DNA from 4 places in the Chryseobacterium vaccae genome. Region 1 is predicted to be linked to each of the others. Evidence: riboswitches for the same ligand, from Rfam matches in the RefSeq annotation. Region 1 holds a riboswitch; each other region holds the start of a gene.
The links. Region 1 has a riboswitch for cobalamin ahead of FW768_RS17260 (TonB-dependent receptor plug domain-containing protein). Riboswitches for the same ligand answer to the same signal wherever they lie in the genome.
Positions count from the first base shown of each region.

Region 2: another riboswitch for cobalamin. It lies ahead of FW768_RS22015 (acyl-CoA thioesterase); the one in region 1 lies ahead of FW768_RS17260 (TonB-dependent receptor plug domain-containing protein).
Region 3: another riboswitch for cobalamin. It lies ahead of FW768_RS08055 (T9SS type A sorting domain-containing protein); the one in region 1 lies ahead of FW768_RS17260 (TonB-dependent receptor plug domain-containing protein).
Region 4: another riboswitch for cobalamin. It lies ahead of metE (5-methyltetrahydropteroyltriglutamate--homocysteine S-methyltransferase); the one in region 1 lies ahead of FW768_RS17260 (TonB-dependent receptor plug domain-containing protein).

Region 1 is NZ_VSWH01000001.1:3,793,351-3,799,578, forward strand. Features, by position in the region: gene FW768_RS17240 (hypothetical protein) at 1-134, shown strand, start outside; gene FW768_RS17245 (MbnP family protein) at 334-1,161, shown strand; gene FW768_RS17250 (cytochrome-c peroxidase) at 1,199-2,200, shown strand; gene FW768_RS17255 (transporter) at 2,200-3,150, shown strand; cobalamin riboswitch at 3,313-3,497, shown strand; gene FW768_RS17260 (TonB-dependent receptor plug domain-containing protein) at 3,607-5,637, shown strand; gene FW768_RS17265 (YncE family protein) at 5,634-6,228, shown strand, end outside.
Region 2 is NZ_VSWH01000001.1:4,793,992-4,800,219, forward strand. Features, by position in the region: gene FW768_RS22000 (HD domain-containing protein) at 1-419, shown strand, start outside; gene FW768_RS22005 (T9SS type A sorting domain-containing protein) at 613-1,515, shown strand; gene FW768_RS22010 (MutS-related protein) at 1,659-3,140, shown strand; gene FW768_RS22015 (acyl-CoA thioesterase) at 3,160-3,543, opposite strand; cobalamin riboswitch at 3,658-3,838, opposite strand; gene FW768_RS22020 (hypothetical protein) at 3,891-4,688, opposite strand; gene FW768_RS22025 (ATP-binding cassette domain-containing protein) at 4,721-5,389, opposite strand; gene FW768_RS22030 (GEVED domain-containing protein) at 5,785-6,228, shown strand, end outside.
Region 3 is NZ_VSWH01000001.1:1,791,222-1,797,449, forward strand. Features, by position in the region: gene tpiA (triose-phosphate isomerase) at 1-208, shown strand, start outside; gene FW768_RS08050 (esterase-like activity of phytase family protein) at 458-1,720, opposite strand; cobalamin riboswitch at 1,967-2,156, shown strand; gene FW768_RS08055 (T9SS type A sorting domain-containing protein) at 2,236-3,360, shown strand; gene clpP (ATP-dependent Clp endopeptidase proteolytic subunit ClpP) at 3,501-4,187, opposite strand; gene dnaG (DNA primase) at 4,310-6,228, opposite strand, start outside.
Region 4 is NZ_VSWH01000001.1:948,490-954,717, reverse strand. Features, by position in the region: gene metE (5-methyltetrahydropteroyltriglutamate--homocysteine S-methyltransferase) at 1-1,568, opposite strand, end outside; cobalamin riboswitch at 1,748-1,933, opposite strand; gene FW768_RS04375 (Lrp/AsnC family transcriptional regulator) at 2,089-2,550, shown strand; gene FW768_RS04370 (hypothetical protein) at 2,569-3,228, opposite strand; gene FW768_RS04365 (retropepsin-like aspartic protease) at 3,427-4,320, opposite strand; gene FW768_RS04360 (hypothetical protein) at 4,497-5,261, opposite strand; gene FW768_RS04355 (SEL1-like repeat protein) at 5,532-6,228, shown strand, end outside.

The DNA of each region.
Region 1 (6,228 bases):
ATACTTATATTCCTTCCGGTATTACGGAAGTTATCACCACTGAAAAAATACCTTTTTTCAACTTTAGCTTCATCTACGAAGAAGCCTATTCATTTCTGTTTCTGAAACACATTTTCAGACCACCGGTTTTTTAAGTTTTTATTTATTTTTATTCGAAAGACTAACAGCAAAAATCACAGAATTTTTTATTTCAAAAGTTTAATTGCTCTTATTTCATCACTTAAAATAGCATAAGTGTTAAAATATCTTTTGTCTTTTGTCAATCAAAAAAACTGAATGTTTTCGCACATTCAGCACTACTTTTATTTCAAAAATTCAACTTAAAAAATCAAAATGAAAATCTATAAATTTTTATCATTATTCTTTGTAGCCTTTACGCTGGCTGCTTTTACATCGTGTCAAAATCGGGATGACGAGGATCCTCAGGATTCTTTAGCAGGAAATATTCAGGTAAAATTTGAAAACGGGTTTAATAATCTGGGAAATATTGTGCTGGATCAAACGGTACAGACTTCTGCAGCAGGGCAGAAACATAAATTTTCAACATTGAAATATATCATCAGTAATATCAGTCTGATCGATGAAAATGGAAATGAATTCAAATACAACGAAAATAATCCGGACAAAGGGGCTTTCATTATCGATCAGGCAGATGCCAAAGCAGGAGTGATCTATCTGGATCTGAACGGTATTCCTAAAAATAATTATAAGAAAATAAAATTCGGACTTGGGCTCAGTCAGAAAGCTTATCTGCTGGGGCAGGACGGGCAGGCAGAATTCTGGAATAGGGCTAAACAGAAAGGAATGTCGTGGTCCTGGGCTGCCGGGTATGTGTTCGTAAAGCTGGAAGGGAAATATGGAAATGCATCGGCAGATAAAGAATTTATGAACCACACCGGAAATATGGGAAATGTAGCGGCTAACAATACGCCTGATCTTTACCGGGAAATTACGTTGAACCTTCCCGTTACGGCCAGGGTGACCAACCAGATCAAGCCATCTATCCATGTTCTGGCTGATCTTAACCAGTTTCTGAGCGGAACCAAAAACCTGACATTGACTACAGACAATGATATGGCGATGGGTTCAAACCAACATTTGGTAGACGTAACGGATAATCTCACGAAAATATTTAAAGTAGACCATGTTCACAATGATTAATATACTACCAAGAATAGTGTTGCTCCTAGCTGCTCTGATGAGTTTTACAGCCTGTTCAGAGGAGGTGATACAGCCATTGGACAAAGACGAAGTTTATCCGTTGCAGTTTCCTTCTTATTTTCCTGATATGACTTTTGATAAGACTTCCAATCCGGTTACTAAAAATGGTGTTGAGCTAGGCCGGAAATTATTTTATGAAGGCAAACTTTCCCGGAATAATACCATTTCATGCGGGTTCTGCCATATTCAGGAAAATGCTTTTACCCACCACGGACATAATGTAAGCCATGGCGTAGACGACAGAATAGGAATCCGGAATGCACCACCCATCCAGAATATGATATTCCTGAAAAGGTATATGTGGGATGGAGTGATCCATAATCTGAATGAACAGCCCATTATTCCGATTACAGATGTGAATGAAATGGACAGCTCGATGCCGGAAGCCATTACAAAACTGAAAGAAGATCCGAAATATAAAAAACTTTTTGCTGCTGCCTACGGAGATGAAAATATTACAGGAGAACGGGTACTGAAAGCATTATCTCAGTTTATGGCAAGCCTGATCTCAGCAGAATCAAAATATGACAGTTTCAGACAGGGAAAAGTAAAGTTGACTACAGAAGAATCCCAGGGAATGACTCTCTTCCAGCAGAAATGTGCTTCCTGCCACAGCGGAGAACTATTTACAGATGAAAGTTTCAGAAATACGGGTATGTATTATAATTCGCAGTTTAAAGATCCTGGGCGTTACCGGGTAACCCTCGACCAGAACGACTGGATGAAATTCCGAGTGCCAAGTCTTAGAAATGTAGAATATACAGCACCTTATATGCATGACGGAAGGTTCTATACACTGGAAGCCGTTCTTAATTTTTATTCGGACGGAGTAGAAGACAATCCTAATCTGGATCCGGAGCTAAAACAGAACGGTCATATTGGAATAGCTATGAATAGTCAGGAAAAGCAGTTTATTGTTGCTTTTCTGAAAACGCTTTCCGATAAAAACTTTATTTCTAACCCCAAATTTTCTGAATAATGAACACGAAAACAATAATGGTAATGACAGGAATGGTTGTATCTGTTGGATTTCAGGCTAAAACTGTTAACGATAGCATGGAGGTTTCCAATAATGCTAATAGAATAATACTGCTTGATGACTGCGATGCCTGCGGTTGTGCGGCCGGAAATGGCTCTTCAGGTTTTGAATCGTTGCTGAATCCTCAGTTTATCGGGATTAAATATTTTGCCCAGCATTATAAGGCAAAAGAAAATTTGTTTGTGAAAGATCTTACACAGGATCAGTATTTCAATACGCTTCAGCTTTGGGGAAAAATTCCTCTGACAAAAAAACTGAGTGTTTATGCCAGTCTGCCATTCCATTTTCACGGAAAGAAAACAATGCAGGGAGACATCCGTATCAATGGAATAGGAGATCTGAACCTGATGGGAATTTATCAGATCGTTAATTCAAAGGAGAATGTCCATCAGCTTAATGGAGGTCTGGGAATAAAAGTTCCTTTAGGTAAATTTGACGAAAAAGGGATGTCCGGAGTTAATCCGAGTTTTCAGCTGGGAACAGGGAGCTGGGATTATCAGGCTGCATTGAATTATAAATTCCAGAGAAATAAGCTGGCAGTTCTGATTAATACGGATTATACCATCAAAACGGAAAATAAAAAGCATTATCAGTTCGGAAACCAATGGAATTATGCCGCAACAGGATTTTATCAGGTTGCAGGGAACGAGAAAACCATCTTATCTGCCAAGGCTGGATTTCAGGGTGAAGTATATGATACCAACCGACAGTACGGAGAAGCATTACCCCGCACGTCAGGAAGCGCTTTGTATGGGAAGCTGGGCTTTGAAGCATCTTATAAAAAGTTTAGTCTCGGGAGTGAGATTATGCTGCCTGCTTACACCAACCTGGCAGGAGGAGATATTGAGGCAAAATCCCGTTTCAGTATTTTTCTGAATATCGGGATTTGATGAACAGTTGATCGCTTGGGAAGAGGTGTTTTTAAGTGAAACCCTACAGATATTTTTTTATCTGTAGGGTTTATCTTTTGCTGGCAACAGGTTATTGTTAAATGTTTTTATCCCATTGAAAATCATTTTGTTATTTCATGTTTTGAATGTGTTAATAATTGTTTATCTTTGCCGGAATCTGGTGAGCCGTAAAAAGCGCTTAAAAGGGAATCCGGTGAAAATCCGGGACAGACCCGCTGCTGTAAGCTCCACACCAAAGTTTTTGAATAATATATCCACTGTTTTTTAATGGGAAGGATTTCAGAAACGGAGTAAGTCAGAAGACCTGCCAGATGATGAACGTTTGACGCTTTCGTGGAATAAAGCTTAGGACTACAATGATTCTGTGCAGTGAATGCTGTGCTTTGTCGTTGCTTTCTTATATCCATTAGCGTCATCATTATTCTAAATGAGCTAATGGTGACAAAACTTATTGCTTCTCTGATTCAAAAGGGAGCTATCACAATTTTTGTGGCAGCCTCTCATCTTGTATTCTCACAGTCTAAGGACAGCATCTGGGAGAAAACGATTCTTCCTATTCAGATTTATAAAAAAGATTTTAAAGAAATTCTTCCGGCACAGATTCTTTCGGGGGAACAACTGGAAAGACTTAACAGTCAGTCGGTGGCAGATGCCCTTCGGTATTTTTCCGGTGTTCAGATCAAAGATTACGGTGGAATGGGAGGTCTGAAAACGGTGAATATCCGGAGTATGGGAAGCCAGCATGTCGGCGTTTTTTATGATGGAATTCAACTCGGAAACGCACAGAACGGAGTGGTGGACCTCGGAAAATTTTCCCTTGATGATATAGAGTCAATTTCTTTATATAACGGCCAGAAAAGTGAAATTTTTCAGCCGGCAAAGGATTTCGGATCTTCGGGATCTATTTATCTACAACCTAAAATACCTGTATTTAAAGGAAATCAAAAAACGAACGTAACGTTTAGATTGAAATTAGGGTCTATCAGTCTCTTTAATCCTTCATTCCGTTTAGAACAGAAGATTTCAGATCGGGTTTCCGCAAGTTTCAGTTCAGAATTTGTTCAGAGCAAAGGATTGTACAAGTATAAATACGAAAAGAAAAATGCTGATGGTTCTGTTGCCAATGATACCATTGCCAGAAGATATGATTCTTACATCCGGGCCAAACGTTTTGAAACCGGTTTTAACGGAACCCTTAATGACGGAAGCTGGAGTGTACGGGGTTACGGATATATTTCAGACCGTGGAATTCCTACAGCTATTGTGAATAATGATTTCGGTCCCAAAGGGCAGCAGATGCTGGATGAAAACTATTTTATTCAGGCCAATTTCAGAAAAAAACTGTTCCCAAAATTTGAGACTCAGGTGAAAGCCAAATTTGCTTACGATTATTCCAGATTTCTGGATACAGTTAATGTATCAACAACAGCACTTCGTATCGATAATACCTATACTCAGAGGGAATTCTATCTTTCTTCATCTAATATCTATTCCATTACTAAAGACTGGGATGTAAGCGCAGGTTTTGATTTTCAGTACAATAATCTGGATGCCAGTCTCAGGGATTTTTCATTTCCTACCCGATATACTTCATTACTGGCCTTTGCTACAACCTATCAGTGGAGAAGGTTTAAATTTCTGGGAAGTGTACTCGGAACCTTTGTACATGAAAATGTAGAAAAAAATGCAAAATCTCCCGATAAAACGGAATGGACCCCTTCTGCATTTCTGAGCTATCAGCCCTTTGATTCAAAAGACTTTACCGTAAGGGCATTTTATAAAAGGATTTTCAGGATGCCTACTTTCAATGATCTTTATTACACCATGATCGGAAATGTCATGCTTAAACCTGAATTTACCAGACAGTATGATGTTGGTTTTACTTATCAGAAACTGTATGACCATGAGTTTTTTAAAGGAATTTATGTGAAGGCAGACGGATATTATAATGAAGTGGAAAATAAGATCATCGCAGTTCCTACTACCAATCTGTTCAGGTGGATGATGACGAATCTCGGAGAAGTAAGAATCCTGGGGGCGGATGTCAATATCCAGGCTGAATTCGATATCAATAAAGTGAAACTGAAACCTCTGCTAAGCTATACTTATCAAAGAGCCGGGGATTATACCGATAAAAAAGAAGACTATTACGGAGATCAGATTTCTTACGTACCATGGCATGCCCTAACTTTTACCATGATGGCAGATTATAAAGACTGGAGTTTCAATTACAGTTTTATGTATACCGGAGAACGTTACGATGCTCAGCTGAATAACATCCGGGCCAATTATCTGCAGCCGTGGTATACCCATGATCTTTCTGTTCAGAAAAAATTCAACTGGCATTCCCATCAGGTCAAAGCCGGTTTCGAAGTCAACAACGTCCTCAATCAATATTATGACGTGGTAAGGAATTATCCTATGCCCGGAAGAAATTTTAAACTCATTGTAAGTTTTACATTATGAAAAAACTAAACTTTTGCCTTCTGGCTTTTTCCATGCTCTGTTTGTTCTCATGCCGGACGGATGATTATGTTATCCCCTCGGAAAAAGAAGAGGTAGGTGCCGGAGAAGATACACCCATCAAAGGTTTTTATCTTCTGAACGAAGGAAACATGGGGAGTAACAAGTGTACCCTTGATTATTATGATTATGCCAGTGGAACGTATCAACGGAATATCTATGGAGAGATCAACCCGAATGTGGTTAAAGAGCTTGGTGATGTAGGAAATGATATTATGATCTACGGAAGTAAAATGTATGTAGTGGTGAATGTTTCCAACAAAATTGAAGTGCTGGATGCCAAGACGGCTAAACGTATCAAAACGATACAGCTGCAGAACTGCCGGTATATGAAATTCAAAGGAGGAAAAGTGTATGCCAGCAGTTATGCCGGTCCTGTTGAATTAAACCCGAATTCGCCACCAGGGAAAGTGGTGGAAATTGATACGGCTTCCCTGGCCATTGAAAGGCAGGTAGTGGTAGGTTATCAGCCTGAAGAAATGGAAATCATTGGAGATAAACTTTATGTAGCCAATTCCGGAGGCTATATGTTCC
Region 2 (6,228 bases), 1.0 Mb from region 1:
TAGATCTGTTGAGAGTGATCAGAATGCTTTCTATTCATGATCTGGTGGAAATTGAAGCCGGAGACACTTTCCTTTTTGACGAACAGGCCATGGTAGGGAAATTTGAAAGAGAAAAAATTTCAGCACAGAAGATTTTTGGTATTCTGGATGAGCCATTGCGTACAGAGTTTTTTAACCTGTGGCTTGAATTTGAAGAAGAAAAAACTCCGGATGCCATATTTGCCTGCTCTATAGACCGGATTATGCCTTTTATTCTGAATTCTCATACCTCAGGAAAAAGCTGGACAGAAGCTGGTGTGACAGAAAAGCAAATCAGAAACATGCTGGAAACAGCTATTACCAGAGCCTCAGATGAAATGGGTGAGGCTTTTGAACTCCTGTTAAGCAGAAGTCTGGAAACAGAAAAGGTTCTAAAATAACCCTGTTTTTCTATAAAAAATGATAGCACTGTTCAGAATTGAGCAGTGCTTTTTTTATTGGGTAAGAGAATTTAATGTATAATACAAATCAATCTCAGTTTTATTGTTGATTTGGTGAATTATTTGATTTTTTTAATTCCGTATATGTTTAATATTCGTACATTTAGGTAAAATATTTATAAAAAGGATTATTATGAAGAAAAAATTACTATTTATTAGTTTGTTGGTTGCAAGTCTTTCTTATTCGCAGGTAACAATAGGTTCAGGAACGAGAGTTGATTCCAACGTAGGCTTATCAGCTCCTATATCGATTTATTATGGATACAGTTTGTCTCAGCAGCTTTATCTAGCCAGTGAGATCGGAGGTCCGATGATGATTCAGCAATTAAAATTCTATACAAAAACGGCTCCGTCTGCATTGAATAATACAGGAGAAATAGAGGTCTGGATCGGTCACACCGCTTTGAATGGATTCCAGAATACCGTAAGCACCACCGGAGCAGGATGGATTCCTATAGCACAGCAGCAAAAATCACTTACAAGCGGAAGTGTTTCCATCAATGGAAATGAAATTACACTTATTTTAGATACCCCATTTTCCTACAATGGTACAGATAATCTTGTGATTACGGTGGATGAGAATCTGCCAGGAGATGACGGATCAAATTATCCCTTCTACCAGACTGCCGATTATACCGAGGATATGACACTCATCAACAGGAATGATGATGACAATCCTGATCCTGCCAACCCTCCGATGAACTATACAGGACCGTCTTCTACCTCCACAACCCAGGCACAGTCTAAAAAGTACAAGCCTATTCTTACGCTGATTGGTCAGAATTTAGGAGTAGCAGAAGTAAAAACAATCGGAGATGCAGAAGTTTCTCCTAATCCTGCTTCTGATTTTGTTACAATCACAAGCAAACGTTCTGTGAATTCTGTGGATATATTAGATCTAAACGGAAGAAGAATGAACAACTCAGGATTAATGGACAATAAAATAGATGTGAGTAACCTGTCTTCCGGAATTTACTTTCTGAGAATCAATTTTAAAGACGGATTGAGCACAACTAAAAAAATAGTCAAAAAATAACGACAGTTGTTTTTTTGTATTTTAATAGAGAGTTTCGGGCGGCCGGAGGCCGCCCGAAACTTTTTCCTCAAAATTTATAATCTCTTCTACTTAAGAAATCCCTTGTAACGATTCAACTATTTTAAAGTCTAATTAAAATAAAAATGGATTTTGATTTAAGTTCTATAAGGAAATATTATCTGTTTAAAAGCCATGATAATAGAGTATTTCAGAATATTCCGGATGAAACGGCTGAAGATTTAAATCTTGATTTCCTCTTTTTTAAACTGGATCAGACAAAATCCAAAATAGGGAGGCAGTATTTTTACTCCAAACTGAGGATCATCCCTCAAAATAAAGATCCTTTCTTTGACCATTACATGGACTACTGCAGTGAAAATAAAACGGATATTATTGAGAAAGAACTCGAAAAACTGAATAAATTTCATGATTATGAAATCATTGATCTGATTGAAAACAGAATTTTTATTAATCAGAAATACCTTAATTACGCAAAACTTTCACTCACCTTACTCTGTATTATCCTGGTCTGCGGTATTTTTGTGAAGCCTGTTCTCGGATTTATTGTTCCCTTGTTTTTAGTCAATGCTTATTTTCATTATGCCAATAAAAGCTATGTGGAATATTACAATGCGATTATTTCCAGATTATATACTGCCATTATAGTAGCGAAAAATATAAGCAAAACAAAGGCTCTGGCGGAAGAATATAAGACCATTGATCTCAAAAGATTAGTGCGGGTCATATGGTCGGCAAATGCAGCACAACAATTGGCGAAAAATGAGTTTCTGATCGTTTTCTGGTTATTACTGGAAATTGCCAGGATCACCTGCAATCTTGAGATTTTCGGATTCAGCAGGAACGTAAATATTCTGAATGCTTCCAAAGACAATCTGCTGAAAATTTATGAATATATCGGTAAAATCGATACTGCTGTAACCCTCTCTGAAATTAAGCATCAATATACGGTTTGCAGACCGGTTTTCAGTGAAAAGAAAGAAATAAAGGCAGAGAAAATTTATCATCCTCTGATTGATGACTGTGTGAAAAATGATCTGCATATTTCAGATTCCGGTATTGTTCTTACGGGATCAAATATGTCCGGTAAAACAACCTTTATGAGAAGCCTGGCTGTTAATGCACTGATGGCTCAGCTATTCGGATTTTGCTTTGCAGATGCTTATGAAGCTCCTTTCATGAAGATCTTAACCTCAATTTCAATTAAAGACGACATTAATGAAAACAAAAGTTATTATCTGGAAGAAGTATTAAGAATCAAAGATTTCTTTAATGAAAAAGAAGGTTTTAATCTGATCCTGATTGATGAAATTTTTAAAGGTACGGGAACCAAAGAAAGAATAGCCATAAGTAAAGCTGTTTTAAAAGCCATGAACTCTGAGCGAAACTTAATCTGCATTACCACCCATGATCTGGAAATAGCCCATTTCCTGGAAAAAAATAATTATGCCTTGTACTATTTTTCGGAAGAAATACAGGAAGATAAACTGAGGTTTACTTATCAGCTGAACCAGGGAGTCAATCAAAAACCAAATGCCATAAGAATTTTGAAAATGTACGGGTACCCCGAAGAACTCATCAAAGAGTCCTATACCTATCTTGAATAATTATGGCAATGGAATGCTTTTATAGAATACGGATCGGTTTCTTGAATTCATCGATCGCTACAAAAGTGAAATCACCAACAATTGCTCTTTCTCTTTCGTAAGAATACATCTGTTCCGTGTAGATTTCTACATTCACCTTCATACTGGTCTTTCCGACGTAAGATACTTTTCCGATCAGTTCTACAATCGTACCGGCAGGAATAGGCTTTTTAAAATCAATTTTGTCGCTGCTTACCGTGACCACTCTTTTACGGGCAAAACGGGTTGCCGTAATAAAAGCTACCTCATCCATCAGCTGCATGGCCGTACCTCCGAAAAGAGTATCATAATGATTCGTAGTGTTGGGGAAAACCGCTTTAAAAATCCTGGTTTCGGATGCTTCAATTCTTTCTTCTGTAGTCATATTTCATTATTAATTAAAGCGAGATGAAATAAATTAAAACAACAGAACAATAACAGGAATCATAGGAATTCCTGAAACAATTCATCGGATCAATAAACTTCAAATCGCGAAAGTTTTTTGTTTAAAGAAAAGGCAGGTCTCCTGACTTGTAACATCTTTTATCTCCTTCCCGTGCCCTGCACAGTGGATCTTTTGATAAAAAATTCAGTTACTTACAGTTGCGCGACAGTCCGTGATTTCCACACGGTTCCCTTTTAATCTGCGTAAAGCAGAACCAGTTTCTATGATGAATAAGTACAAAACTTTTTCAGTTGCAAAAATAAGGATAATACAGAGAAAAACAGCAATTATTCCGGATTATTATAAATGATCTGGCTCATTACCCTTCCTTCCTTGATCGTCCAGAGGGTAGTATACCTGTTTTCACCGGATCCGTTAATCATGTAGAGATAGATATGGTCGTTATCAAGAGCGGTTACACCAATATTGTTGAAATCCATGGTAGGTTGGAACATATTTTTAATCGCTTCACGAACAAAAACAGAACCTCTTCCCGGCTGCTGTACTCTGATTGATTTGATTTCAGTCATTCCTTCTGGAATTTCATTTTTGATACCCCACGGCTTTACTTTATCAATGGTAAGAATTTTTCCGTCAGCATCTTTTTCCTGCTTACGATAGCTTGCGTTGGAAGGATATACATCAATCACCACTTTGGTTCTTTGAGAGGTAGGGATCTTAGGATTGCTGTTGTCTGTGAAAATTAAAGATTTCCCGTTTTTAGATTTGGTAGGGGTAAAAGCAGGAAGCTGATCAACAAAAGAAATACGTCCTTTGTTTACCATTCCTTCTTTGTCAAGGGTTTCATACCTTACAAAAGGTTTATCATCATCTTGTTTTTCAGGATATTTAATCCAGATCCATTCCGTTTCTCCCGGAGCCGGTTTTACATAAACAAACACGTCCCCTTTACGCATACGGATCTTATCTACAATCTTTCTGTAATCCTCTTTGTGTACACGTACATTGGCATAACCTTCCTCAGCTTTTACAACACCGAAAGGAACTTTATTCTGCCCTTTAACAAATGCTAAAGAAAAAATACTGAAAGCGGAGAGATACAATGCCTTGTTTACAGAAATCATGATGAAATTTTTTTGACCCTCAAATATATAAATTAAAAACTTTTCGGAAGATAATTAAATTGTTTCAGTTCTTCAAAATCTTTGATTTTTCTCAAATAGGTTTGGGCGAGAAAGTAAATATCATCAGCCATCCTGAATAGAGGTTCATAATTGTGATCAGAAATAATAATGCCTTTATAGGCTGACTGCCTTTTGATGATTCTTTCCATTTCATCACAGAATTTAGGAGAAATCCCGCTGAAAGGTTCATCCAGCAAAATAAAATCAGCTTCAGAATAGAGGATAAGTAGTGTTTCTACGATTCTTTTTTCTCCCCCGGAAAGATCCCTGGTTGTCTCCTCTAAAAAGGGTTTCATCATATTAAGATGATAAAGTTTTTCCCTATTTTCTTCATTACAGAACAGTGAAATTAAGTTTTTTATCCTGATATTTTTCGGAAGGAAAAAAGTACGCTGAGGCAGGTAAGCAATTCTGCTTTTCCGGTCAGACAGGGTTTTGAGAATGGTGTCATTATATTTAATAAACTGGGTATCACCTTTTATTGTTCCGAACATGATCTGGAGCAGCGTAGACTTTCCTCCGCCCGCCGGGCCGATAATTCCTGAGATTTTCCCGGTTTCACAGCTTAGAAAAACATCCTGAAGAATTTTTTTGGTACCGAAAGATTGGGTTATACTGTCTGCATGAAGCCTGTTTACCATAATCCTGAGAGCATTTTTACAATTAAACTTAATGATAAAGTGAAGACCCAGAGGAATATTCTTGAAAATCCAAAGTTCGCATAAAAGAAATATTCACCTTTTAACCTTATTTCATAGATGAAAAAATGAAGCAGGGGAAGAATCAATAGAAAACATAGTCCGAAATTTCCAATGCTGAATCCACTTAAAAAACAAACCAGCAGAGAAAATAATACCGCCGGAAACAGAAGTTTGTAATAAAAGATCCAGAGAACCCTGATGTTTTTATCCATATTTCAAAAATACAAAGAAAAGTGTCTGTATATAACCATAATATAGGACCCATGCTTTAAAAAATGTAAAAATATTTGATTTTTTAGTGTAATTTTAAGGTGAAAATTCAATAACCATTGACTATGAGAAAAAAACTACTTTTTATGCTCCTGCTTTCTACAGGAACAATGCTGCTTCAGGCCGCAAAAATTACCGGAAAAGATATTTTCGTAAACAGCTTCAAAACACCTGTTAATGTTATGGTATCTAATATCGGAGCAACCTCAGCAGATGTCACCTGGGATCCGGTACCTGGCGCGACCAGTTATAACGTGAGATTCAGACCTGTAGGTAACTCTGTATGGGTAATGGCGGTAGTCACTTCCGGAGCTGCTGCTTATCAGATTACCTCTCTTACCCCCTGTACGGCCTACGAAGTTCAGGTTGCTGATGGAAATACCCCTTTTTCAGCTTCTGTATTTTTTTATACAGGGCTTAATTACTGTTCCACAGGATCTACAGATTCAAGTATTATGCATATCTCTAATGTTACAGTCATTCCTTACGGAGGAGTGCCCCAGATGAAC
Region 3 (6,228 bases), 2.0 Mb from region 1:
TCAGGAAATCCATGCACACATCAGAGGGATCATTGCAGCAAAATACGGTCAGGAAGTTGCTGATGAGGTTTCTATCCTTTACGGAGGTTCTGTAAAACCGGATAATGCTAAAGAAATTTTCTCACAGCCGGACATTGATGGTGGGCTGATTGGAGGAGCAGCTTTAAAATTAGAGGATTTCTCTAAGATTATTGAGGGTTTTAATTAATATTGAAAAATAGGTTTGGGTTAAAGCCAATGGTTTTTTTAATAGCGTGAAGAGGATAAAGCCCTTTTCTATTGAATTGATTTATGATTAACCAGATCAAATGGTGTAAAAACAGCAGATAATATCTGTGAAATTTGTGGGATCTGCGGGGAAATAATTATAATATCATTTCTATTGAACTACACCCAATATACAACAACAAAAACGGCGGAATCTTCGATTCCGCCGTTTTCTTTTAAAAAAATCTAATTATTGAATATCGACTATATACATCGTTCCTTTGTCTACTTTCCCGGTTTTAGGAAGAATTTTGGCTTTTGGGTTTCCGTTTCCGTCATCTAGGATTCCGAAATCATCATCATTGAAAACAGCAAGTTTATTATTTCCCAGATAAACAATCCCTTCAAACTTATCATGTTCATAGCCTAGTTTGGCAACCAAGTCTACGGCTAGTGTTTTGGTTACGGGCTTTATTCCTGCGATGGTAATTTCATTCCATGTGCTTTGTTCCAGCGTTTTGTTGTTGATCTTCATTCCATCTACAGCAGCAACATCAGATCCGTTTACATCAGAAGCATCTGAGAGACTGATCCTGTATACTTTCTTCACACCGCCCTGCGAACCAAAGTTTCCGTCTCTTTCGATGACAAGAAATTCCGTGTTACTGATCGCTGTTATGTCACAGACAGAATCCGAAGTTCCTCCGTCCTGTTTATATAAAAACTGTTTTGTTTTCCCTGTGGCAATATCGAAAGTTACAATTCTGGTTAAAGTGGTATTGGTAGCCAGGGCTTTTGTAGGAACATACATCGTTGATTGAATGGTTCCTACCAGTGTTTTCCCGTCCGGAGTAATACAAAGTCCTTCCATTCCTCTATTTGCTCTCCTTTTGGCTAAAACAGCTGGCAGTTTTCTCGGTCCCGTATTAACGCCTATTGGGCTTATCCTTTCCATTTCCACTCCTTCTGCACTGTAATGGACAATATGCGGTCCATATTCATCAGAAACCCAGAAAGTACCGTCCGCAGCAGCTACAATACTCTCACTGTCCAGACCGTAATTATCCGTTCCTAAAACATTTCCGTTTACATCGTAAGCGGTCTCGCCTGTACTTCCCATCCCCGCAGGATTTGGAAGCCCAGTGATCGGTTGACCGGAAGGATTTTTCAGTTTAATGTATTTAATGACCTCGATATTTCCATCAGCATTGATCTTAAAATGCATAATGGTTGGAGTGAAATCCGGAGCCGGAAATTTTTTCCCGTTCAGATAATCAGTATTGGGACCACGGTCTGTGATAAGATAGAACTCACCTTTTCTGCTTGGATGGGCTGCTGCACCCGAACCAAAACCTCCGTTAATCACATCTACCCCATTTATGGTAGCCAGTTTGGAAAAAGGAAATTCCTGAGGAAGTTTAGAATAATTAATATCCTGGCTGCTTACATTGTCATCATCTTTACATGATGCCATAGCAATAAGCGCCAAAGCAGAGATCAGCAGTTTTTTCATGTTTACTTTTATGGCAGCGAAAATAGACAACAATTGTAAACTGATCTTGAATACAAGAATAAATATACTTTAACAATAAAGCTCCTAAGGTTAATTTATTTTAAACAGAAAAAATATCAGAATAAAATCCAAACTCACCAATTCTTTATTAAATCTAAAAATCATCATCCCAAACATCCTTAAACTATCAAACAAAGTGTAAAAATTCAAAATAATTCACAAAACGACATCAAAAATGTACACCCTATATTTGTAACGGTTTAAGGCTGAACCATTGTTCATTAAAAGGGAACCAAGTGAGAAGAATATTCAATTCTTGGGCTGTACCCGCAACTGTAAGCTGTTTAAACAGGAGTACACTGTGCCACTGGATCAAAATCCGGGAAGGCGTATTTCTGATGCAAGCCAGGAGACCTGCCTTACCCCATATTCATCAGAGACAGAGTATTTGAAGTCATTCATTTCTTTTTTCTGAGGGAAAGTTTCGGGAATAAAACTTTTAATTTAATTATATCATGAAAAAAATCTACTTTTTTTTCCTGCTGCTTTGTATGCAGCTCCTGTCGGCCCAGTTTACCGAAAACGACATTAAATTCTGGGTAGGAACCGGTTCTAAAAAAGCCTATTTCATTGCTGACTTCAATGATGATGACAATCCTTCCTCCTATGCCTGGGGATACCGTTTTGACTCGGATGATCTTACCATGGAAGACCTCATCGGAGCTATTGCAGCTGCAGAACCTAAAATAGAAGTGGAGATTCCGTCCGGATTCCTTTACAGCCTGAATTATAACCATCACGTACCAAGTCCGGATGATTACTGGTCTACATGGTCAGGGCCTTCTGCTGAAAATATGACACTTAATAACGGCGTGAACGGAGATCCGCTCGTCAACGGTAAATGGTACGGGGCCTCTTTTGGATATGGGTTTACCGATAATACACCTCCACTCTCCCATCCATCCCCTCCTGTTGCCGCTTACAATTCTGCCTGGTATACTACCTCACAGATCACCAACTGGATCGGAACAGGAAGCAATTCAAGCCTTGTGATTATTGATTTTGGTACCAACAATTCAAATGGTTCTGCCCATTCTTTTGTTTTCGGAATCAAATATAACGGAAGCATTACTGCTAAACAGGCTCTTCAACAAATTCAGGCTCACGCTTCCTATTTCAATTTCACTTCAAATGGAGGGCAGATCGCCTCTTTATCTTTAAACAATCATTCAGGAATACCTTCAGGAACAAATACCTGGAAGCTTTTCAAAGGAAAAGATCTTTCAGCATGGAGAAGCCAGACTTCTTTGTCACCAACTCAACTGAGCAATAACGAATGGCTAGGTTTAAGCTTTGGACAAAGATTACCGTTTACCCCTACCGAAGCATCACAGGAAGTTTTAGGTGTTTCTGATGCTCAGAAGAAGGCATTCAGAATTTATCCGAATCCGGCAAGTGATTTTATTCAGATAGAAACAGCAGATGATATAAAAGAAATCAATATTTATTCGGTTTCCGGACAGAAAGTTCTTACTTCGAAAGCTTCAAAAATTGATATTCAGTCTATGCAATCCGGTGTTTATTTGATGGAGATTAAAACTTCAAAAAATACTACGGTTCATAAGCTTATCAAAAAATAACGTGAGTGCGCTTAACAAAAACCTAACAGGTCTCGGAGACCTGTTAGGTTTAGAAAACAGCACAAAACATCAAAATTCAACGATATAAAACAAAAAAACGCACCGGATGGGTGCGTTTTCATTTATCCTTTAAGGGAAAATTATTTTTTCTCTGTAGATCTCTGTAAAACCTCATCTACCATTCCGTAGCCTTTAGCTTCTTCAGAAGTCATCCAGTAATCTCTGTCAGAAGATTTCTCTACCCATTCGTAAGTTTGTCCTGAGTGGTGACCGATAATTTCATAAAGCTCCTGCTTTAATTTCAACATTTCTCTAAGGTTGATTTCCATATCAGAAGCTACTCCCTGTGCACCTCCTGAAGGCTGGTGAATCATTACTCTTGAGTGCTTAAGCGCAGAACGCTTACCTTTCTCTCCGGCAACCAGAAGAACAGCTCCCATAGAAGCAGCCATTCCGGTACAGATTGTTGCTACATCCGGCTTGATGATCTGCATGGTATCGTAGATTCCTAACCCTGCATAAACGCTTCCGCCCGGCGAGTTGATATAGATCTGAATATCTTTTGAAGGATCTGCACTTTCCAGGAATAAAAGCTGTGCTGTCACGATGTTGGCCACCTGGTCATCAATCCCTGTTCCCAGGAAAATAATTCTGTCCATCATCAGACGTGAAAAAACGTCCATCTGGGCAACGTTTAATCTTCTTTCTTCCATAATATATGGCGTAAGATTGGTTGGACCATACATTCCCATATACTGATCGGTAACCAGACCGTTATTTCCTAAATGTTTTACAGAGAAATCTCTGAATTCTTTTTTAATGTCCATATTTCTATTATGTATTATTATACTATTTTTTCAAAGTTTAAATTACAACTTTTATTCCTAAAAATTTATAGGACTTTTTGTCACAGAATGCCAGTTGTATATTCTATAATCTGCTACTCCTATTATTTTCTGCGGTTTCCGTAAATTCCTTTGATCGGAGAATATTCTATGATTTCACTTAACTTCATTGAAGCCTGTTTCAGTAAAGTAATTTTTTTGATGAGTTCAAAATATTTTGTTTCATCTGTACTGCTGAAATGATCAAGTTCATTAGCCGTTTCTTTTATTAAATAATCAATGTACCTGTATTTGTGAAGCAGGATATCACCTCTTACCTGATCAGCAATTTTGTCGCCGTAATTGGGAGGATAAATATTTCTGGAAGCCCAGTTTTCAAGATCATCAAGAGGCATCAGGGCATCTACAACTTTAGAGGTGATTTCTTCATCCATAAAAGAAACAAAAAAGTTTCCGCTTCTCAGCTCGTCTTTCTGAATGCCTTCCCTCACCTGATTAATGATGATCTCATTGCCTTTTACCAGAAATTCGTAGTGTTCATCTTCGAAATGATGAAGAATTTCTTCAATCACTGTGATCTGATATTCTTCGTTTTTTTCGTCTTTCCTTTTTAAAACAATATCACCAAACATCAGCATATGATCCACCAGTTTATTTTCCATAAACAAAACATCAAAAAGGAAAGGATCACCTCTTTCTTCATCCAGAGGTACAATCTCCATTTTGGGAACCACCTTTTCTTTCTGTTGCTGAACATGTTGGTTCTGATTCTGGGAAATCTGTTTCTGCACATCCAATTCGTTGAACAAACTTTGCTCAGATAATCCGAATTTATTGGAAACCTCTTTCAGATAGACCTCTCTTTTCAGCGCATTCTGTACAAAGGAAACTGATTTTACGATGTTCCGGATGGCTTCGGCTTTTTTGATGGGATCATTTCCGGCATCTTTCAGCAGGATCTCAGCTTTGAAATCGATGAAATCCATCGCTTCGTTTTCAATGAACTTTTCTACATAATCCTGCGGATGCTTTCTGGCAAAAGAATCGGGATCATCTCCTTCCGGAAACAAAAGTACCCTGATGTTCATTCCTTCTGTCAGAAGCATATCAATACTTCGGAAACTGGCTTTAATCCCGGCATTATCCCCATCAAAGAGGATCGTTACGTTTTCCGTAAGCCTTTTGATAAGCTTGATCTGCTCAGTCGTCAGAGAAGTTCCGGAACTTGCCACTACATTCTCTATTCCAGACATATGAAGCGAGATCACATCCATATATCCTTCCACCAAAAGGCAGACGTTTTTCCTTGAAATAGCCTGCTTACTCTGATTCAGTCCGTAAAGAACATTGGATTTGTGGTAAATCTCAGTTTCAGGGGAGTTGAGGTATTTGGCGGTTTTAACGTTATTCTTTAAAATCCTGGCGCCAAATCCCAGTACCCTTCCTGAAAAGCTGTGAATAGGGAAAATAACCCTTTCCCGGAAACGGTCAACCCCTGCGGGTGTATTTTCCGGAAAAATGGATAGTCCGGATTTTTCAAGAATCTCTTTGGTATATCCTTTTTCCAGCGCATAGGCCGTAAACGCATTTTTCTTTTCCGGTGAATATCCCAGCTGGAATTTCCGGATCGTATCATCTTTTAATTCACGCTCTCTGAAATAAGATAGACCAATGCTTTTTCCTTCATCAGAATCCCAGAGTATATCCTGAAAATAGGCATTGGCCACTTCATGGATCTTATACAGCTGGTCTCTTTCAGACTGGGCATTTTTAGCTTCTTCGGAAAATTCACGCTGATCTTCTTCAATCTCAATTCCGTATTTTTTCGCAGCATGGCGAAGCGCTTCAGGATAAGTGAAATTTTCGATCTCCATCAGGAAAGAAATAGCTGTCCCTCCTTTTCCGGTAGAGAAATCTTTCCAGATCTGTTTACTGGCAGAAACTACAAAACTCGGGGTCTTTTCATCGTGAAAAGGACTGAGCCCTTTGAAGTTAGACCCAGCTCTCTTCAACTGAACATACT
Region 4 (6,228 bases), 2.8 Mb from region 1:
ACCCAACCGTTTTGAGTGAAGGCAAATCCGGAAAGCTGTTCTCCGAAATATTCCACCATATCATTCCGCTCAAATTCTCCGTGAACGAGTACATCAATTCCTGTCTTTTCCTGCCAGCGGATTGTTCTTTCCGTTTCTTTTTTCAGTAGTTCATCGTAATGTCCGGCAGTGAGTTCCCCTTTTTTGAATTTCGCTCTCCAGCTTCTTACTTCTTTGGTCTGAGGAAACGAGCCAATGGTTGTTGTTGGGAACAATGGAAGTTGAAGGACTTTCTGTTGGACTTCTTTTCTGATGTTGAACGGATTATTTCTCTGTGCATCTGCTTCAGTGGTTACGGAAATGCGGTCTTTAACTTCCTGATGATGAATAAGCGTTGATACTTTACGGTTTTCCAGTGCTTTCCTGTTTTCAGCTAATACCTGCAAAGTATGATAATCCGGATTTTCTGAAGCTAGCTTTTTCAAAACAGCGATTTCTCCAATCTTTTGTTTGGCAAAAGCCATCCATTGTTTAATTTCAGGAGACAAAACTTCTTCATTAGTTTCCGAGTCAAGATCGAAAGGAACATGGAGGAGCGAACAGGAAGGCGCAATAAAGACCCGTTCTGATCCGATTTCACTGACCGCTTTTTTAATCCAGTGAAGCGATCTTTCAAAATCGTTTTTCCAGATATTTCTTCCGTCCACAACTCCAAGAGAAAGGCTTAATGTGGTAGGAATTGCCTGTAAAACGTCATCCAACTGCTCAGGACAGCGCACTAAATCAATATGCAAAACATCTGTCGGAAGGGAAGAAGCCAGAGAAAGATTGTCTTTTAATCCTTCAAAATAAGAGGCAATGATCAGTTTAAGATCCGGAAACTGTTTTCTGATTTCACCATAAATATAGTGATACGTTTCTTTTGCTTTTTCATTTAAATCCAAACCGAGGAACGGTTCATCAAACTGAATGTATTCTGCACCGTGGTGTTCTAGCTCTTTTAAAATTTCAATATAAACAGGCAAAAGATTTTGAGCCAGATCCAATTTGTCGAAATCTTCTTCTTTTTCTTTACCCAAAAGCAGGTAAGTAACCAATCCGATAATGACAGGTTTCGCATTAATCCCGGATTGTTTGGCACGGATAAATTCTTTGATGATTTTATCGGAAAATAATCTGAAATTCTGGTTTTTCCTGAATTCAGGAACGATATAATGATAATTGGTGTCAAACCATTTGGTCATTTCCATGGCAGTGATGTCCAGACCGTTTTTCTGATAGCCTCTGGCCATAGCAAAGTAAAGATCAAGCTCTGAGTAAGATTCTTCAGAAGCAATAGCCTGATAACGTTCCGGAATGGCTCCAACGGTAAGCGTCATATCCAATATCTGATCATAATACGAAAAATCATTACACGGAATAAGATCGATGCCTGCTTCCTGCTGGATTGTCCAGTTGGCTTGGCTGATGGTTTCCCCGGTTTCCAGCAATTGTTGCAATGATGTTTTACCTGCCCAATATTGTTCACAGGCTTTTTTGAGTTCTCTGTTGCTGCCAATACGCGGGCAGCCAAGTAGGTGTGTTTGCATTTTCTTTCAAACTTTTAAATTAAACAATGGTTTAAAAGCTCTTTTGAATGCTTCGCTATGCCGCCGCGGAAAGAAAATAAAGGAAACGCAGAGATACAAAAAGGACGTAATTTTCCTGTTAACGGTAGAATACGTTCAAAGTATCATCTGTATGACCCAAAGCTTCAGACCGCGGAAGCATTGTCAATCCGGAACAGGCAGGTCTCCTGGCTTGCAGCGGCATCTGTCATCCTTCCCGCTTTTGGCAGTGGATATGCTGGGACAGAAACCTTTGGTATGCTGCTTACAGTTGCGCGACAGCTCGTGATTTTCACACGATTCCCTATTAATCTACGCTACGTAAAACCTCTTCCGTTTTGATGAAGTATTATAAAGAACAAAATAGGGGATAAAGATATAGAATTAAGATAATTGATTGGCTGTATTTTGAAAATTTAGAATAATATTTTGAATTGATCTTATTATAAAGCTGAATATTCTGTATTTTTGAAAAAAATGACCGTAAAAAGAATATTATCCTGTGGAAAGACTTGATGAAAAGGATCTTCAGTTGCTGAGAATCCTGCAAAAGAATGCAAAACTGACCGTTAAAGAGCTGGCAAAAGAAATTAACCTGTCTCCGTCACCTGTTTTTGAACGGGTCAAAAGATTAGAACAGGAAGGTTATATCAAGCATTATGCAGCTGTTCTGGAAGCTGAAAAGCTGAACAGGGGTTTTACGGTTTTCTGCCAGATTAAGCTGAAAATTCATGACAGAGCTGTCGGAAATAAGTTTGTAAAAGACATCCTTAATATTGAAGAAGTAGCGGAATGTTACAATATCTCCGGCGATTTCGATTTCCTGCTGAAAGTTCAGGTAAGGGATATGAAACATTATCAGGATTTTGTCTTCAATACATTGGGATCGGTAGATTCTATCGGAAGCACACACAGTACTTTTGTAATGGCGGAGGTAAAAAATACCCATGGGGTTTCCATATAAATATTATAAAGGACAATATTATTTGCTCCTGACTTCCAGAATATTTTCTACAGGTTGCTCCGGATGTTCAAGATAAACTTTATTCATATCGACTTTTCGCAGCCAATCAGAAACTTTAAAACTCCGTAGCGGCAATTCTGTTGAATCTTTATTGATCTCAAAGCTCAGGCTTTTAATGGTATTTCCTCCACCGAAGGATTGTCCCCAGAACTTGTTTTTATCATAGCTGATAAGACGGTTGTCCAGATTTTTACCTTCTGTATCATAAACTTCCGGACGGGTATAGGTTTTATCAAAAGTCCATTGGGTAATATACCCGATTCCGTTAGAGTCAACTGTTAATTCATTTTTACTGAGTTTTGAAAGCACAAGATTGATTTCTCCGGAATATCCTTTGGGAACAATAATTTTTAAGGTTGGGGAATATAGTTTATAACATGAAACTATTAAAACAGGAATTGATGTTAAAAAAACAATTGATATAAATTTAGTTTTGCGGAATATAAGGCTCAATATAAAGGACAGAAACAAAATCAGCCCTATAACCATAACCAGTATAACGACAGAAACAAATATTCCCGAAAACAAACCCCCTCCCGGCATATCTTTCAGCTGGTATAAAAAATAGAGCAGTAAGAAGGCTGATAAAACAGGAGAAATTCTCTTTACAGTGTTCATACAGGTTTCGTTTTTAACAAATTTAAGCCAAATGTTCAGAAAGAACAATCGTTAAGGGTACTTAAAATCTTCAGTATAATTAGGATGGATTTTCGAATTAAGATCTGCTTATTAAAAATCTTTAATTTTTTCCTTAATGAATCTTAACACTTAAAGGCTCTTAATGTTTCAAAGAAAATTTAAGTCGTTTTTTATGATTTAAAAAGACTCATACAGATGTTTATTAATCTTAAAATAAATGAGCTGTCTTTTAAAGTCAATAATCGTATTGAATTTCTTCAGGAATTTATTTCCGAAAAAGCCGGCCATTTTCTCTGTGGCATCAATACCTTCTTTAGAGCTTGAAAGAGTAACCGGAATATTATAAAGAAACTTTTGGGCAAATTTCAGGGAAGGGCAGAGTACAACGGGCATTTCATATACGGAACCGTCCGAGCCTTGAGCGGTTGCTTTTCCTATTGTTTTCATGATGTTTGCCAAAGCATTTTTCCTGGCAAAAGGGGAAGCAATGGTCAGCGCATCATCTGCACCGCTGTCAAGACCAAATAATCCAGAATATTCTTTGCCGTTGACTGTGAAACTGCTTTCTACAGCCGGATAATCATTCACCATGTGAAGTTTCATTTTTTCATATCCCGTAAAATCAATGGTTGTGCTGTTTTCGTCGTGAAACTGGATCTCCTTTTTATGGTAATCGATTTCAATAATCTTTCCTTTCATCAGGTCTGTGCCGAAAACGCCATCAAAATGATCAGTTTCATAAGGGATCAGAGTGAACAGAACATCCTTTTTTTCCATATCTCCCAATTGTACAGTGTTATGACTGCTGTGTTCAACAGAGTTTGTTCCATTAGAACCCTGATTGACAGATTTACCATCAATGATAAGATCTGGTTTTTTCTTTGCTTGCATATTGATAACAGAACCGTTGGCACCGGTATCCAATAAAAACTTTATATTGTCGGTTTTGTTGACTTTACAATAGATATAGATTGAATGATCTTCCAATGAAAACGGGATAATAACCGGGCTATTTTGTGCTGTTATTCCAATACTGATCAATGCTGCTAAAAAAAGATAAAAGAATTTCATAACGTTCTGTTTACCGGCGAAAATAGAGGTAATTATCACCTTTGCAAAAGAAGAACTTACCATTAACCTTTCCTTAACCGTGTTATTAACATTCATTGTTATTTTTCGGATGTTAATAAAAAAACAGCACCCGATCAGGTACTGTCTCTGTTATTTAAAATTTTCTAAACCAAAGGCTATGGTTCCTCACAATCCATCTTCAGTTTCGTAAATATCTTATCAAAAGTTTTATAGATGGTTCCTTCTTCATCTACAGCCGGCCTGAAGCTGTTATTGGCGCAATTATGAAATGAAATACTGATCAGGTCAATTAATGCATAATCATCTTTTTGCGGATCATTGAACTTCGCATTAAAGTTTGCCATAACCGCTTGTGGATTGGAATTTCTTTTGCTGCTTGCTTCTGCATAATTCTTCCATGTAGCATACATCTTTTCCTTGTCAGGTGCGGCTATTGCATCAATCTGTTCTCTGCAGGTATTGTAAAATTTACTGTTTTTCAGCGAGGAAGGATCAGAAAAGGCGGTAATGTCTTCTTTGGTAAGCTGGTATTCATTTTCAAAAGTCTGCATTGCTTGCTGGTGAAGATTTTTCCATACCGGAAGATTAATCACTTTAAGAGTGTACAGTTCTTTTTTCTTTTCCTGGTACTGCTGTTCCAGTTTTTGAAGATAAGTGTTTTTATTTTTCCGGATGTCTTCAAGACCGGAAAGTTTGAATACCATAGGACTGTCAAAATAAAGACCGCTGAACTTGTACAAAAGCTTATACGTATCGTCGATCTCACTCTTTTTATATTTTGCCGGATTAAAATATCCTTTATTGTCACAGCCGAAAGTCTGGTAAACATACTGTACCAGATTTTGAGTTTTACCGGAAGCTTTCTGTCCCCAAATTGCAAAAGACATCATCAGCGAAAGCCCGGTTACTATTTTTTTCATACAGATAGAGAAATTACGCCCTCAAAATTAAGGTTTTAAATTCAAAAAAGAAAAATGTAATGCTCTTTTTAACGATTAAATTCTTGTGATTTAATGCAGGTCGCAGCCTGTTTTTCATTTCCTTTTATTATTTTGCATGAAACTTGATGAAAGTTCTGTTTTCAGAAAGAACAAAATTAAGAATATAATCAGAAAGCAAAATATTAATGAATCAGGAATTAAGCTGTTCTCAGGACCTGGTTTTTAATGGAAACATACACACAATTTATTATGGCGCACCGTATTTACGTATATAATGTTGAAGCAAAGAATAATGAGCAGTATCCTTATTATTTAGGAGAATGGAACTACGAGATTCCGGTACTGCTGCTCCCCCTGTTTTTTGGAAATCCCAGATCAAAAGGAAAACTGCTATATTTTGACAGACAGGAAGGTATTTCAAAACTGCGGACCTTTTATCAGCTGCTGGCGGACCATTATCAGCTGAATTATAAAAAGGTGTATTATGAACCAGTAAATAAAATGTTTGAATTCCTGGAGGCGCTTCCTTATGATACTTTTAAAATGGACGCCTGGGACGTTTTCAATATGAGTGAAGACAGGCATTCTGATCAGGCCAAAGACTGGGTTGAAGAAATAAAAGATAAGTATATCATCTATAATAAAGCAGTACAGAAAATGGATCTTCGGGTTTTGGAAAAAGAGTTACTGAAAAGATCCGGATACAATTCATTTCTGGAAATTCTGGAGACAGACTGGATTAACTACGGACTTGGGTACTGGAATGATGAGGCTTACAAAGATACCTACGAAACTTTTGAAGAAAACGGCTTGTGGGGATTTAAAGACCGGAAAGGTAATGTACGTATTCCTGCAGTGTATGACGAAGTTTATGCTTTTAATGATGAAGGAATTGCTGTTGTTCAGAAAGATGGTAAGTTCGGCTATCTTAAAGATGATGGTACTT